Regions from separate parts of the Actinoplanes sp. G11-F43 genome, predicted to be linked through region 1. Evidence: riboswitches for the same ligand, from Rfam matches in the RefSeq annotation. Region 1 holds a riboswitch; the other holds the start of a gene.
What was found. Region 1 has a riboswitch for cobalamin ahead of ACQ0O7_RS09875 (hypothetical protein). Riboswitches for the same ligand answer to the same signal wherever they lie in the genome.
Positions count from the first base shown of each region.

Region 1 (7,366 bases):
AGGTCCGGGTAGGCGAGTTCGAGCACCGCCTGGTCCTGATCCATGCCGGTCACGGCGACCAGCTGGTCGCGGGCGCCGGCGGCCAGGACGATGGAGATGATGCCGCCGTCGTACGCGTACAGCCGGCTGATGGGTTCGTCCACACCGACGTCCTGCCCGCAGTTCTGCACGGTGATCGCCCCGGCGGTGGCCTCACCGGTGGGGGACGGGCTGGAGCAGGCGGTCAGGACGGTCAGGGTGAGTGCCAGCGTGACGCCGGTTCGGATGGTCATGAGTCCTCTCGGGGGTGAATGAGCAGGTGGGACTGGTCGAGGGTGGGATGCGGCACCTGCACCGAGCCGACCCCGAAGTGGGTGGCCACCCGGCGGGTGCTGAGGACCTCGGCGGGCGTGCCGAACGCGACGATGCCGGCCGGGTCGATGGCCCGGTCGGCGCCGGGCGGCCAGCCGACGACGGCGAGCAGGTCGAAGAACCGCAACGCCAGATCCAGGTCGTGGATGGTGGCGACCAGGGTGCGGGCCCGGGCGGCGAACACGTCCAGCAGGTCGAGCTGCCAGGCCACGTCGAGGTGGTTGGTCGGCTCGTCGAGCAGCATGATCGGGCATTGCTGGGCCAGGCCCCGGGCCAGCACCGCGCGCCGCCGCTCACCACCGGACAGCTGGTCGCAAGCGGTGTCGAACCGGCCGGCCAGCCCGACGGCGTCCAGCGCCTCACGGACGATCCGGTGCTCGGCACGGCTGTCACGGGACCAGGGCCGGGTCTGCGGCACCCGGCCGAGCGCGACCATCTCACCGACCCGCAGTTCCGGGGAGGTGACATCCTCCTGCGGTACGAAGGCCAGCCGGCGGGCACGCTCGCGGGCCGGGAGCCTGCGCAGGTCGACACCGTCCAGCAGGGCGCTGCCCGAACCCGGTGCCAGCACTCCGGCCAGCACCCGCAGCAGCGTCGACTTGCCGGCGCCGTTCACACCGACGATGCCCAGGCGTACGCCCTCCGGGATCGTCAGGTCGACATCGCGCAGGATCGTGCGGCCACCCAGCCGTGCCGAGACGCCGTCCAGGCGCAGCGCGGTCACCGGTCGCCGCCGAACCGGTACATGCCCCGCCCCATCAACAGCAGGAACAACGGCGCACCGAGCACCCCGGTGACCACCCCGAGCGGGATCTCCTGCGGGCGCACCGCCATCCGGGCGAGCACGTCCACCCAGATCAGGAACACCGCCCCGGCGACCGCCGCGACCGGCAGGACCACCCGGTGGCGGGCGCCGACGACCAGCCGCGCGGCATGCGGCACGATCAGGCCGACGAACCCGACGCCTCCACTGACCGCGACCAGCACACCGACAAGGACCGACAGGCCCACGAACAATGTCGTACGCATCCCGGCCACGTTGATCCCCAAGGACGCCGCCGTCTCCGGTCCGGCGGCCAGCGCGTCCAGCCAGCGATGCATCGCCAGCATCCCGGCCGTCAGGGCGGCCACCAGGATCGCCGGAATGATCAATTTTTCCCAGGACGCGCCGCCGACACTGCCGAGCATCCAGAACATCACCGAGTTCGCGGCCCGCGGGTCGGCGCTGAGGAAAACCAGCAGTGACGCGATCGCCGACAGCCCCGAGGAGAGCACCACACCGGACAGCACCAGCCGTAGCGGGGTCAGGCCGCCCTGGGCCATCGCGATCAGCCAGATCAGCAGGGCCGAGCCGACCGCTCCCAGCAGTGCGCCGCCGGAGACCGCGTAGACGCCGAGGCCCGCGAGCGCGCCGGTGGTGATGGCGGCGGTGGCGCCCACCGAGGCGCCGGAACTGATACCCAGCAGGTACGGGTCGGCCAGCGGATTACGGACCAGGGTCTGCATGCCGGCACCGGCTACCGCCAGTCCGGCGCCGACGGTCAGGGCCATCAGGGCCCGGGGCATCCGGAGTTCCCAGATGATCACGTCCCAGCGGCCGGGTGGGGTGCCGGTGAACCGGTCGGTCACGGCGCCGACCACCTCGGTCAGGGGGATTCGTTCGGAGCCGAAGGCCAGGGAGGCGATCGCGCTGGCCACCGCGCTCAGCAGTAGGGCGATCAGGAGCGGCCAGAAGGGCAGGCGTCGTTTCACGGGTGGGCTCTCCGGGTGCGTGCGCGCTGACGGCGGACCCGTTCGATGGGGTCCATTCGGGGGCAGGTATCGCAGAACGAACGTTCTGTCCCGAGGCGGATCAGGCAGCAGGTGGTCCGGGTCTGCAGCAGGACGTCACCGTCGGCGTCCAGCCTGATCAGAGCCCGCCCAGCGGTCTGCTCCAGCACGGCGATGATCGCGGCCCCGTCCCGTACGATCCCGGCACGGTCCGCCGGATCGGCCGCGGCGTAGAGGCGGGCGACGGCACCACCGAGCGAGGCGGCGGGCCCGCCCAGCGCGGTCGCCCGGGTGAGATTGGACGCGGCCAGAACCCCGTCCAGCAGCGGCGCGACATGATCAGCGACGGCCTGCCCGACCGCCGGCACCCCGGCGGGCGTGCCGCTCGCGGTGTGCCCGGCGGTGTGCCGGGCCGCGGTGTGCCGGGCCGCGGTGTGCCGGGCCGCGGTGTGCCGGGCCGCGGTGGTGGCCGCGTTCTCGTCGACGCGGACCTGCCAGTCCTCGTGACGCATCGACAGCAGCCGGCCGGTCCGGACCCACTCCGCCACGACGAGGGGCAGGACCTTGCCGCAGTAGTGCTGCAGACAGCAGGCGGCACCGGGCGCGGCATGCCGGGTCCCGAGCCAGGAACTGTAGGCCGCGACAGCACCCGCCCACCACCGCGGATCACACAGCTCTACTGCCGAAACGTAGCCGTCGTCGGAGGGCGGCGAATCCAAGGCGGAAGCCTCTCGGGTCGGAGACCCTGGTCGCGAGAGCCCACTGACGAACACGTGAGCCGACAGGTCTTCGGACTCGGGGTCAGCCGGCGGCACGGCCTTCCCAGGAAGCGCCCGCTCCCCAGTGGCGTAGTCGTGCCGCCGTCGCCCTCACCGCTGCGCGCCAGTCCCGGAATCACACCGGAGTTCCCTGGCATCCATGGGATGCGGTCGACTCGTGCCGCACCCTAGCACGGCAAGATCCGCTGGACGAGGTGTCCTACCTTGTCGGAGTGAGCCTGCTTCTCGGCTGCTGGCCCGCTCGGGTCAATTCCCCGCGCGAGTGTCCACCTTCCAGCTCCACCCCAGCCGATCTTGGTGGATTTACCACCGAAAACGGTGGTAAATCCACCAAGGTCTCGGCTGGACGGGCCGCCCGCGTGAGCAATTGACCGCAAGTGATCAGGCGGCCAGGAGCAAGGCTCTACAAAGGTGGTAGATCATCCAAGATCGGTCGAGGCCGGGCCGGGAAACGGCCACTTGTGCGGGCGAGGGCCGGACGGTCAATGAACGGCCAGCTGGGCGCTGATCAGCTGGGCGTAGGGGCCGTTGGTGGCCAGTAGCTCCTCGTGGGTGCCGGTTTCGGTCAGGCGGCCGTTGGACAGGACCGCCACCCGGTCGGCTGTGCGGATGGTGGACAGGCGGTGGGCGATGATCAGGGTGGTTCGGCCGGCGATGATTCCGGACATCGCCTCGGCCAGGACGCGCTCGGTCTCGGCGTCCAGGTTCGACACCGGCTCGTCCAGGACCAGCACCGGAGCGTCCGTCAGCAGTGCACGGGCCAGGGCGATCCGCTGGCGCTGACCACCGGACAACCGGGTGCCCCGCTCCCCCACCGTGGTTTCGTACCCTTCGGCGAGCCCCATCACGAACTCGTGGGCCCCAGCCGCCCGGGCCGCCGCCTCCAACTCCGCGATGGTGGCATCGGGCCGGGCCAGGCGCAGGTTCTCGGTGATCGTGCCGTGGAACAGATAGGGGTCCTGGGGCACGAACGCGACAAGCTCCCGCAACCGCTCCAACGGCAGATCGCGCAGATCGACCCCACCGATGCTGACCACGCCCCGGGACGGGTCCTGGAAGCGCAGCAGCAGGTGGGCGGTGGTGGACTTCCCGGCACCGGAATGCCCCACCAACGCCACACTGCCGCCGGAGGGGATGTCCAGATCGAGGCTGGACAGCGCGTACGGCAGATCATCGCCGTACCGGAAGGCCACGTCGCGGAAGGCGACCGCCGCGCCCGTCACGGCGGGCGGCGCGGTGGTGACGGACAAGACCGGGGACGGCAGGGCGAGTAGTTCGGCGACCCGGGCGGCGGCCGCGGCGGCCAGGTTGAGGTCCTTGGCGACTTCGGCGACGGTGGTGACCGGGGTGAACGAGAACGCGGCGAGCACCACGGCGACCGGGAACAGTGCCGGGTTCATCCGGCCGTCGGCGGTGAGCAGCGCGGTGGTGGCGAGCACGGCCAGGGTTCCGGCGGTGACCAGGGTGTCGATGGCGGCTTTCTCGACGCCGCCGCGGCCGGCGTGGGAGCGTTGCACGGCCCGCAGCCGGGCGACGGCGGCGGCGATCCGGTTCTGCTGGCGGCCGGTGGCGCCGAAGACGGCGAGTTCACGCAGGCCCTGGACGGCGTCGACGGTTTCGGCGGCCACGTCGGCGGCGGCCGCCTTGACCGCGTCGCCCTGGGTGCGGGCGCGCCGGGCCAGCCACATCGGCACGGTGGCCACCGCGAGCAGGACCGGCAGGACCACCAGCGGCAGTACGGGGTGGATCAGGCCGAGCGCGACCAGGGTGCTGAACGGCACGGTGACCGCGACGACCAGCGGGCTCAGTGTGTGGGCGAAGAACACTTCGAGGGCTTCCACGTCGGCGACCATGGCGGTGCCGAGGTCGCCGCTGCGGCGCCCGGCCAGGCCGGCGGGGGCGAGGCGTTCGAAGGCGGCGTGTACGCGGGTACGGGTGTCGGCGAGCGCCCGGAACGCCATCGTGTGGGACAGCGTGTTGTCCAGCCACGGGGTGATCGCCCGTAGTGGGATGAGCACCACCAGCAGCCAGAACCACGGCATCAGCGTGTCGGCGCCGGCGCCGGTGGCGACCAGGCCGACCAGGTAGGCGCCGACGGCCGCGCCGGCGATGGTGAGGAGCTGGTTGAGGGCGCCGGAGCCGATCGCGCTGGCCAGAAGCAGTCGGTGGGCGCGCAGCAGGAAAAGCATGGTACGCAGGCGTTTCACGGTTTCGGTCATGCCGCGTTACCTGTCTGAGCTACGGCTAGCCGACGGTAGGCACCACCGGATCTGGCCAACAGTTGATCGGGTGGGCCCTGTTCGGCCACCGTTCCGTCGTCGAGAACCACCATGTGGTCCGCGGTGCGCACGGTGGACAGCCGATGGGCGATGACCAGTGTGGTGCGCCGTCGCGCGAGCCGTGCCAGCGCTTCCTGGATGGTCGCCTCGTTGGCCGAGTCGATGGCCGAGGTGGCCTCGTCGAGGACCAGGATCGGCGCGTCCTTGAGCAGGGCGCGGGCGATCGCGATCCGCTGGCGTTCGCCGCCGGACAGCCGGGTGCCGCGTTCGCCGATCATCGTGTCGTATCCCTCGGGTAGTGCGGTGATGAAGTCGTGGGCGGCGGCGTCGCGGGCGGCTTGCCGGAGTGCCGTGTCGTCGGCGCCGGGCCGGGCGAGCAGCAGGTTGTCGCGGACGGTGCCGTGGAACAGGTAGGTGTCCTGGGAGACCACCGACACCAGGGCGCGCGGGTCGGCCAGGCCGGTGATGTCGTGGCCGTCGATCAGGATCCGGCCGGTGCCGGGGTCGAAGAAGCGCAGCAGCAGGGCGATGACGGTGCTCTTGCCGGCGCCGGAGCGGCCGACGATCGCGGTGGTGCGCCCGGCGGCGGCGGTGAAGGTGACGTCGGTCAGGGTGGGTTGGCCGGGGACGTACGCGAAGGTGACGTTCTCCACCCGTACCTCTCCGGGGCCGTTGATCGCCACGGCGGACCCGGGCCGGATCGCCGGCGGGGTGTCCAGCAGTTCGAAGACGCCGTCGGCGGCGGCCAGGCCGGGGTAGGCGCCGTGGAACGCCCGGGACAGGTCGGTGAGCGGCCGGAAGCACTCTCTCGACAGCAGCAGGACGATCAGCAGGGTGGCGACGTCGAGCTGGCCGTCGGCGGTGCGCAGGGCGCCGACGCCGACGGCGAGGCCGGTGCCGGCACCGGCGGCGAGCCCGACGACGATCTCGTACGCGGCGACGGCGGCGGTGAGCCGGGTGGAGGTGGTGGCGAAGGTGGTGGACTGGGCGGCCATCTGCGCGCCGCGGCGGCGGTGCGCGTTGACGCCTTTGAGGGTGACCATGCCCTGGAGGATGTCGAGGGTGTCCGCGTACAGCGCCCGGTATTCGGTGAACCACCTGGTCAGCGGCGCGCTCATCAGCCGCCGGGAGATCCGTGGGGCGGCGCCGGCGAGCAGCGCGCAGGCGGCGATGGTCGCGCCGACGACCGGGTCGAGCGTCCACACGTAGCCGATCAGTACGGCCGCGCCGAGCAGTGACGAGATCAGCTGGGGCAGGAAGTCAGCGAAGTAGCCCCGCATCGACTCGACGCCGTCGACCACTGTCGACTGGATGCGGCCGGTGCGGGTGCCGGTGGTCCAGCCGGGTCCGAGGGTGAACAGTCTGGCCAGCAGCCGGCCGCGCAGGTCGTCCTGGATCCGGGCGGCGACGGTGGTGGCGGTGGTTTCGCGGGCCCAGAGGAGTCCGGCGCGGGCGGCCTGGAGGGCGGCGATGCCGGCCATCGTGGGCCAGGAGACGGCACCGTCGAGGACTTGGGCGATGACCCGGGCGATGAGCAGACCCTGGCCGGCGTAGGTGGCCGTGATCGCCAGTCCGATCAGGACCAGGCCGGTGAGTCCGGCCCGCTGCCGGGCGGCGAGGCCGAGGAGTCTGCGGTTGAACATGCGGGCACGCTAAGCACCGATGCAGTCACTTTGCAACTGCACTAGAGAAGCAACACAGCCCCTTCAATCAGCATTGATCATGATGTTAGTTTGCTGCACATACTTGGCAACAACAAGGGAGCCGCTGGTGGCAACGGACCTGCTCGGCGTCGGCACACAACGGCGCCGGACGAGCCTCTGGCTGGTCGTGCTGACCGCGGCCCTGGTGGTGACCGGGCTGGTCGCCGTCGGCACGGGGGCGATCGGCATCAGCCCGGTCACCGTCGCCCGCATCATCCTGCACCAGCTCCTCGGCCTCGGTGAGATCACTTGGGCACCGCCGGAGGAGGCGATCGTCTGGCAGGTCCGGCTCCCCCGCGTCATCCTCGGCATCCTCGTCGGCGCCGGCCTGGCCGTCTGCGGTGTCGCGTTGCAGGCCATGGTCCGCAACGTGCTCGCCGACCCGTACCTGCTGGGCATCAACTCCGGCGCCTCGTCCGGCGCGGCGGCGGCCATCCTGTTCGGCGCCGGCGCCGGGTTCGGCCAGTACGCGCTGTCCACCAGC
Region 1 covers NZ_JBNZCE010000008.1:154,917-162,282, forward strand. Annotated here, with positions in the region: gene ACQ0O7_RS09860 (ABC transporter substrate-binding protein) at 1-272, opposite strand, end outside; gene ACQ0O7_RS09865 (ABC transporter ATP-binding protein) at 269-1,075, opposite strand; gene ACQ0O7_RS09870 (FecCD family ABC transporter permease) at 1,072-2,103, opposite strand; gene ACQ0O7_RS09875 (hypothetical protein) at 2,100-2,840, opposite strand; cobalamin riboswitch at 2,885-3,070, opposite strand; gene ACQ0O7_RS09880 (ABC transporter ATP-binding protein) at 3,383-5,119, opposite strand; gene ACQ0O7_RS09885 (ABC transporter ATP-binding protein) at 5,116-6,822, opposite strand; gene ACQ0O7_RS09890 (FecCD family ABC transporter permease) at 6,950-7,366, shown strand, end outside.

Region 2 (7,366 bases), on a different contig from region 1:
CAAGCCGGAGAACGTCGCGAAGGTCACCTTCCAGGCGAACGCGATGGCGTCCCTGCGGGAGGGCAAGACGTACGGCGTCGGGCAGCCGGTCATCGTCGCGTTCAGCCGCCCGGTCAACAAGGCCGCCGCGGAGAAGGCCATCGAGATCACCACCTCGCCGTCGGTCGAGGGCAAGTTCTACTGGAAGAACAACCAGACCGTGCACTGGCGGCCGGCGAAGTACTGGGAGTCCGGCACGAAGATCAAGGTCGCCGTCAACATGTACGGCGTCAAGCTCGGCAAGACGACGTACGGCGCCCGCAACGTGTCGACCGACTTCAAGATCGGGCGCTCGCTGATCGCGGTCAGTGACAACCGGACGCACATGACGAAGGTCTACATCGACGGCAAGCTCGTCCGCACCATGAAGAGCAGCCTCGGCAAGGGCGGCGGGACCACCGGCTCGAACGGCGAGAAGATCAGCTACTGGACCGCCGGCGGCCCGCACGTGGTGCTCTCCAAGCAGCGCAAACACTCGATGAGCTCGGGCAGCTACGGTGTCAGCGACCCGAACGACCCGAACTACTACGCGCCGATGGTCGTCGACTACTGCACCCGCATCTCGTACTCGGGCGAGTTCCTGCACGCCGCGCCGTGGAACGGCTCGCTGGGCCGGGCCAACCTGTCGCACGGCTGCATCAACCTGAGCACCGCCGACGCCAAGTGGTGCTACGAGAACTTCCTGCTCGGCGACATCGTCGACGTGAAGAACACCCCGCGCGAACTGCCGATCTGGAACGGCCTCGGCGACTGGACGGTCTCCTTCGACCGCTACGGCGACTGACGCTCCGGCACTCACCGGCTCCGGCGGCCCGGCCCGGCCGCCGGAGCCGGCCGGCAGACCGGTCGATACGCCCGTACCGGGAAACGACCGGGGATTCGAAACGGCGGGAACCACAGGGCCCGGAACGACGACTTCCCAGCGACACGTCGTTGATCCGGACCGAGGAGTTCTGCCCTGATTACCAACAGCGAGATCAGGCCCCTGCTGCTGCGGCTGCATTTCTACGCGGGCATCCTGATCGGGCCGTTTCTGTTGATCGCGGCGATCAGTGGAGGCCTGTACGCGCTCAGTCCGCAGCTGGAGAAGGCCGTCCACGCCGACCTGTTGAAGCCACCGGCCGCCACCACGTCGACTGTTCCGCTGGCCCGGCAGGTGGCCGCCGCCGAGCAGGTCACCACCGTTCCCAATCTGGTCGCGGTCCGGCCGGCTCCGGAGGGCGGCACCACCCGGGTGATCTTCGACGACGGGCGGTTCGCCGAGTCGTACCGGCACGCGGTCTTCATCGACCCGGGCACCGGGGCGGTGCTGGGGCAGGAGACCGTCTACGGCACCACCGGCGCGCTTCCGGTCCGGTCCTGGATCGACGAACTGCACCGGTCACTGCACCTCGGCGACATCGGCCGGTACTACAGCGAACTCGCGGCCTCCTGGCTGTGGGTGGTCACCCTCGGTGGGCTGTGGATGTGGCTGGGCCGGGTGCGGCGTACCCGCGGGGCGACCGGGCGGGCCCGGACCCGGGCCTGGCACGGCGTTCTCGGAATGTGGATGGCCGTCGGTTTTCTGGCGCTCTCCGCGACCGGGCTGACCTGGTCGACGTTCGCCGGGGAGAACGTCACCGAGCTGCGATCCCAGCTGAACTGGTCGACACCCTCGGTGAGCACCACCGTCACGGCGGCCCCGGTCGTCACCGGGGGTGAGCACTCGGCGCACGGTGGCGGGGCGCCCGCCGACACCGGGGCGGTCGACGTCACCACGATCGGCGCCGTGTGGGACGCGGCCCGGGCCGCCGAGGTGGACTCCGATCAGGTCGAGATCGGTCTGCCGAAGGGCGAGGGCCGCACGTGGACCGTGACCGAGGTGCACCGGGAGTACCCGACCTCGGTCGACGTGGCCGCCGTCGACCCGGCGACCTTGCGGGTCACCGACGTGGTGCGATTCTCCGACTACCCGTTCATGGCCAAGATGGCCCGCTGGGGTGTCGACCTGCACATGGGGACGATGTTCGGGCTGGTGAACCAGATCGCCCTCGCGCTGCTGGCTCTCGGGCTGGTCACGATGATCGTCCTCGGTTACCGGATGTGGTGGCAGCGCCGTCCGACGCGGGGTGACCGCCGCCGGCTCGCCGGCCCGGCTCCGGCCCGTGGGGCGTGGCTGCGGCTGCCGGCGTGGCTGATCGCCGTCGGTGTTCCGGCGGTGTTCGCGGTGGCCTGGTTCCTCCCGCTGTTCGGGATTCCGCTGCTGGTGTTCCTCCTCGCGGACATCACGGTGGGGGCGATCCGTGGACGGTCGCCGGGGAACCGGAGCGGTCGCGGACCGGCCGGGGACATGCCGGGCACGGTGGCGGACGCCGCGGCGAAGGAATCGGTCACGACCTCCTGAACAGATCGTCGACGAGGTTCGGCGGGACCGGCGACCAGCGCGGCCGCCGGTCCTTGTCGATGATCTGCGCGCGGATGCCCTCGGCCAGGTCGGGCAGCCGCAGCAGCGCCGCCGACAGCCGGTACTCCTGGGCGAGCGCCGCCCGTAGACCGCTCAACCGGGCCGCCGTTCGCAGCGAACGCAACGTGACCGCCAGGGAGGTCGGCGACTTGCCGGCGATCTCCTCGGCGGCGGCCCGCGCCTCCGGTGCGGGATGCGCGGTGAGACGGCCGATGATCACGCCGAGGTCGGTGCCGGCATAGCAGGCGTCGATCCAGGCGCGGTGGTCGCCGAGGTCGTCCGCGGGCGGTGCGGTGGTCACCGCGGCCACCGCGGGACCGGCATCGCCGCTGCTCAAACCCTCGATCAAGGACGGTAGCCGCTCCGCCGGCACGTGCCGGTCGGCCAGCCCCACCATGATCGCGCCGCCGGCTCCGATCGTGGCGCCGGTCAGGGCCAGATGGTTGTCCGAGATGTCCGGAGATCGAGGTGAGTGCGGGCGGCGTGTTCAACCGGTGATCCCTTTCCGTCGGGGGACTCCCATCCTCTCGCCGTGGGCTGCCGAGGGGAACCGGCCGGGCGGGATCTGGTGGCGTACCTGCGGGAAGGGGTGTTGTTGATCTCTCTCGGGTGACGTCTTGAACACACCATGTTGGGTTATGAATTTCCGGCCCCACCCATATATGGTGTCTCCCGCAGCTGGTTCGGATGGGTCGATGAGACCTGCCCGAGGCAACAGGGAACCCGGTGCGAGGCCGGGACTGCCCCGCAGCGGTGAGTGGGAACGACCGCCGTCAGTCAAGCACTGGGCTCGTCACCGAGCCTGGGAAGCGACGGCCAGTAGATGGCTTGCGAGAGCCGTGCCCACGAGTCCGAAGACCTGCCAGCGCGCCGTGCACCGGCCTGGTGCGCGGCGGTTGAAGGCCGCGTGGGACGGCCGACGCCGAACGTCCGCGCGGCCGTGTGCCCGCGGGCCGCTGGTGTCTGCCTTCCACGCGTCGGGCTCGCGAGGAGAGGGCATGACGCTCACCACCAGGACCGCCGGTGTGCCGGAACAGCGACGGCATGCGATGCAGGTGCGCAAGAGAAACGGCGACCTGGAACCGGTCGACGTCAACAAGATCGTCAAGGCGGTCGAGCTGTGGGTCGCCGACCTGGACGAGGTCGATCCGCTGCGGGTGGCGACCAAGACGATCAGCGGCCTGTACGACGGGGCCACCACCGCGGAACTGGACAAGCTCTCGATCCAGACGGCTGCCGAGCTGATCGGTGAGGAGCCGCAGTACTCGCGGCTGGCCGCCCGGCTGCTGGCGGCGTACGTCGACAAGGAGGTCCGCCTCCAGGGCGTGGCCAGTTTCAGTCAGTCGATCCGGTACGCGCACACCGAGGGCCTGATCGGTGACGAGACCGCCGCGTTCGTGGCGGCCAACGCCCGCAAGCTGGACGACGCCATCGACCTGGCCGGTGACCTGCGTTTCGAGTACTTCGGGCTGCGCACCGTCGCGGACCGCTACCTGCTGCGCCACCCGACCTCGCGGCTGGTGGTGGAGACCCCGCAGTACTGGCTGCTGCGGGTCGCCTGTGGCCTGTCGAAGGACGCCCGGGAGGCGATCAGCTTCTACCGGCTGATGTCGTCGCTGGCGTACCTGCCGAGCTCGCCGACCCTGTTCAACTCCGGCACCCGGCACACCCAGATGTCGTCGTGCTTCCTGGTCGACTCGCCGAAGGACGAGCTGGACTCGATCTACGAGCGCTACCACCAGGTGGCGAAGCTGTCGAAGTTCTCCGGTGGCATCGGCATCGCCTGGTCGCGGATCCGGGGCCGGGGCGCCCTGATCCGGGGCACGAACGGCAAGTCCAACGGCATCGTCCCGTTCCTGAAGACCCTCGACGCCGGGGTCGCCGCCGTCAACCAGGGCGGCCGCCGCAAGGGCGCGGCCTGCGTCTACCTGGAGCCGTGGCACCCGGACATCGAGGAGTTCCTGGAGCTGCGCGACAACACCGGTGAGGAGTCGCGCCGCACCCACAACCTGAACCTGGCCAACTGGATCCCGGACGAGTTCATGCGCCGCGTCGAGGCGGACGGCGACTGGTCGCTGATCGACCCGTCCGAGGCGCCCGAGCTGCCCGACCTCTACGGTGCCGAGTTCGACGAGGCCTACCGCGCGGCGGAGAAGAAGGCGGTCAAGACCGTCAAGGCCCGCGATCTGTACGGCCGGATGATGCGCACCCTGGCCCAGACCGGCAACGGCTGGATGACGTTCAAGGACCGCTCGAACGCGCTGTCGAACCAGACCGGCGAGCCGCAGAACGTGATCCACCTGTCGAACCTGTGCACCGAGATCCTCGAGGTCAACAACGACGACGAGACCGCGGTGTGCAACCTCGGGTCGATCAACCTGGGCGCACACGTCAACGCCGGCGGTGTCGACTGGGACAAGCTGCGCGCGACCGTGCGTACCGCCGTGGTCTACCTGGACCGCGTCATCGACATCAACTACTACCCGTCGCAGCAGGCGGCCGCGTCCAACCCGCGCTGGCGCCCGGTCGGCCTGGGGCTGATGGGCCTGCAGGACGCGTTCTTCATGCTCGGCCTGCCGTTCGACTCGGCCGAGGCCAAGCAGCTGTCCACCCGGGTCCAGGAGGAGATCTTCCTGACCGCCCTGGAGTCGTCGGTCGAGCTGTCCCAGCGCTTCGGCCCGCACCCGGCGTTCGCCGAGACCCGCGCGGCCAAGGGTGACCTGCACCCCGAGCTGTGGGGCGCCGACCTGGGGCAGCCCGAGCGGTGGGCGGCCGTCAAGGCGTCGATCGCCGAGCACGGCCTGCGCAACTCGCTGATGATCGCGATCGCGCCGACCGCCACCATCGCGTCGATCGCCGGCGCCTACGAGTGCATCGAGCCGCAGGTGTCCAACCTGTTCAAGCGTGAGACGATGTCCGGCGAGTTCCTCCAGATCAACACCTATCTGGTACGCGAACTCAAGGCCCGTGGACTGTGGACCGCCGAGATCCGTGAGGCGATCAAGCGGGCCGAGGGTTCCGTGCAGGGCATCGCCGAGCTGCCCGCGGACGTGCGCGAGCTGTTCCGGACCGCGTGGGAACTGCCGCAGAAGGCGCTGATCGACCTGGCGGCGGCCCGTGCCCCGTACATCGACCAGTCGCAGTCGCTCAACCTGTTCATGGCCGCGCCGACCATCAACAAGGTCTCCTCGATGTACCTGTACGCGTGGAAGGCCGGCCTGAAGACCTCGTACTACCTGCGTTCGCGCCCGGCGACGCGCATCCAGCAGGCGACCGTCGCCGTGGCTCCCGCCGCTGTGGTGGTCCCCGCCCAGGCCACCGTTGCCAAGCCGGCCGTCGTGCCCGGCGTGAACCTGCTCGGCGACCTGGGCGGCGGCGCACTCGCCTCGTCCCTTGAGAACCCCGACATCTGTGAGGCTTGCCAGTAATGCTGCTCGACCCCGGTATGGACCTGACCCTGCGGCCGATGAAGTACCCGCACTTCTTCGACCGTTTCAAGGACGCGATCAAGAACACCTGGACGGTGGAGGAGGTCGACCTGCACTCCGACCTCGCCGACCTGGCCAAGCTCAGCCCCGCCGAGCAGCACCTGGTGTCGCGGCTGGTCGCGTTCTTCGCCACCGGTGACACCATCGTGGCGAACAACCTGGTCCTCAACCTGTACCAGCACGTCAACTCGCCGGAGGGCCGGCTCTACCTGTCCCGGCAGCTGTTCGAGGAGGCCGTGCACGTTCAGTTCTACCTGAACCTGCTCGACACCTACGTGCCCGACGAGCAGGAGCGTTTCGAGGCGTTCGCGGCCGTCGAGAACATCCCGTCGATCGCCCGCAAGGCCGACTTCTGCTTCAAGTGGATCGACTCGGTCTTCGACCTGCGCCGGCTGGAGACCAGGGAACACCGCCGGGCGTTCCTGCTCAACGTGATCTGCTTCGCGGCGTGCATCGAGGGCCTGTTCTTCTACGGCGCCTTCGCGTACGTCTACTTCCTGCGCTCCCGTGGTGTGCTCCAGGGCCTGGCGTCCGGCACGAACTGGGTGTTCCGCGACGAGAGCATGCACATGGCGTTCGCCTTCGACGTGGTCGACCAGGTCCGGGCCGAGGAGCCGGACCTGTTCGACGACAAGATGGAGCAGGAGGTCCGCGACATGCTGGCCGAGGCCGTCGAGTGTGAGGTCCAGTTCGCCGAGGACCTGCTCGAACAGGGCGTCTCCGGGATGTCGCTGGGCGACATGCGGGAATACCTGCAGCACGTCGCCGACCGGCGGCTGCAGGCCCTGGGCATCGCCCCGATGTACGGCAGCAAGAACCCGTTCGCGTTCATGGAGCTGCAGGACGTCCAGGAGCTGTCGAACTTCTTCGAGCGCCGGGTGTCGGCCTACCAGGTGGGTGTGACCGGAACCGTCTCCTTCGACGACGACTTCTGAGGTGACGCCGCCCGGCCATGCCTCTGCCGGGGCATGGCCGGGTGCACGGCGGTGTTACCGTGCGGTCCATGGAGATCGGATTCGGCCAGGTGGTCGCTGCACTGGTGTTCGTGGCCGTCCTGGTGCTCGCCTTCCGCGCGTCACCGCGGGCGGCGTCGGTCGGCTTCGGGGCGCTGCTGCTGGTCGTCAGCGGCTTTCTGCTGTGGACGCTGGTGTTGGAGGAGCCCTTCATCGCCGAGGACGTGAACGCGCAGTGGGACGCCGCGGCCATGATCGGGATCCCGGCGGTGGTCGGTGTCGGGCTGGGCGCGTTCGGCCTGATCAGGCGCCCCCGCGCGCAGGCCTGACGCTCAGACGCCGTCCTGGCTGATCAGCCCGCCGGTGGCGTACGCGTCGCGCAACTCGGCCCAGCCGTGATCGCGGGCCGCAGCCCCGGCCACCCGCGGCGAGTCGTCGCCGTC
Region 2 covers NZ_JBNZCE010000014.1:72,694-80,059, forward strand. Annotated here, with positions in the region: gene ACQ0O7_RS15600 (L,D-transpeptidase) at 1-823, shown strand, start outside; gene ACQ0O7_RS15605 (PepSY-associated TM helix domain-containing protein) at 1,037-2,422, shown strand; gene ACQ0O7_RS15610 (enoyl-CoA hydratase/isomerase family protein) at 2,409-2,936, opposite strand; cobalamin riboswitch at 3,145-3,363, shown strand; gene ACQ0O7_RS15615 (ribonucleoside-diphosphate reductase subunit alpha) at 3,481-5,910, shown strand; gene ACQ0O7_RS15620 (ribonucleotide-diphosphate reductase subunit beta) at 5,910-6,905, shown strand; gene ACQ0O7_RS15625 (hypothetical protein) at 6,974-7,252, shown strand; gene ACQ0O7_RS15630 (SRPBCC family protein) at 7,256-7,366, opposite strand, start outside.
Region 2: another riboswitch for cobalamin. It lies ahead of ACQ0O7_RS15615 (ribonucleoside-diphosphate reductase subunit alpha); the one in region 1 lies ahead of ACQ0O7_RS09875 (hypothetical protein).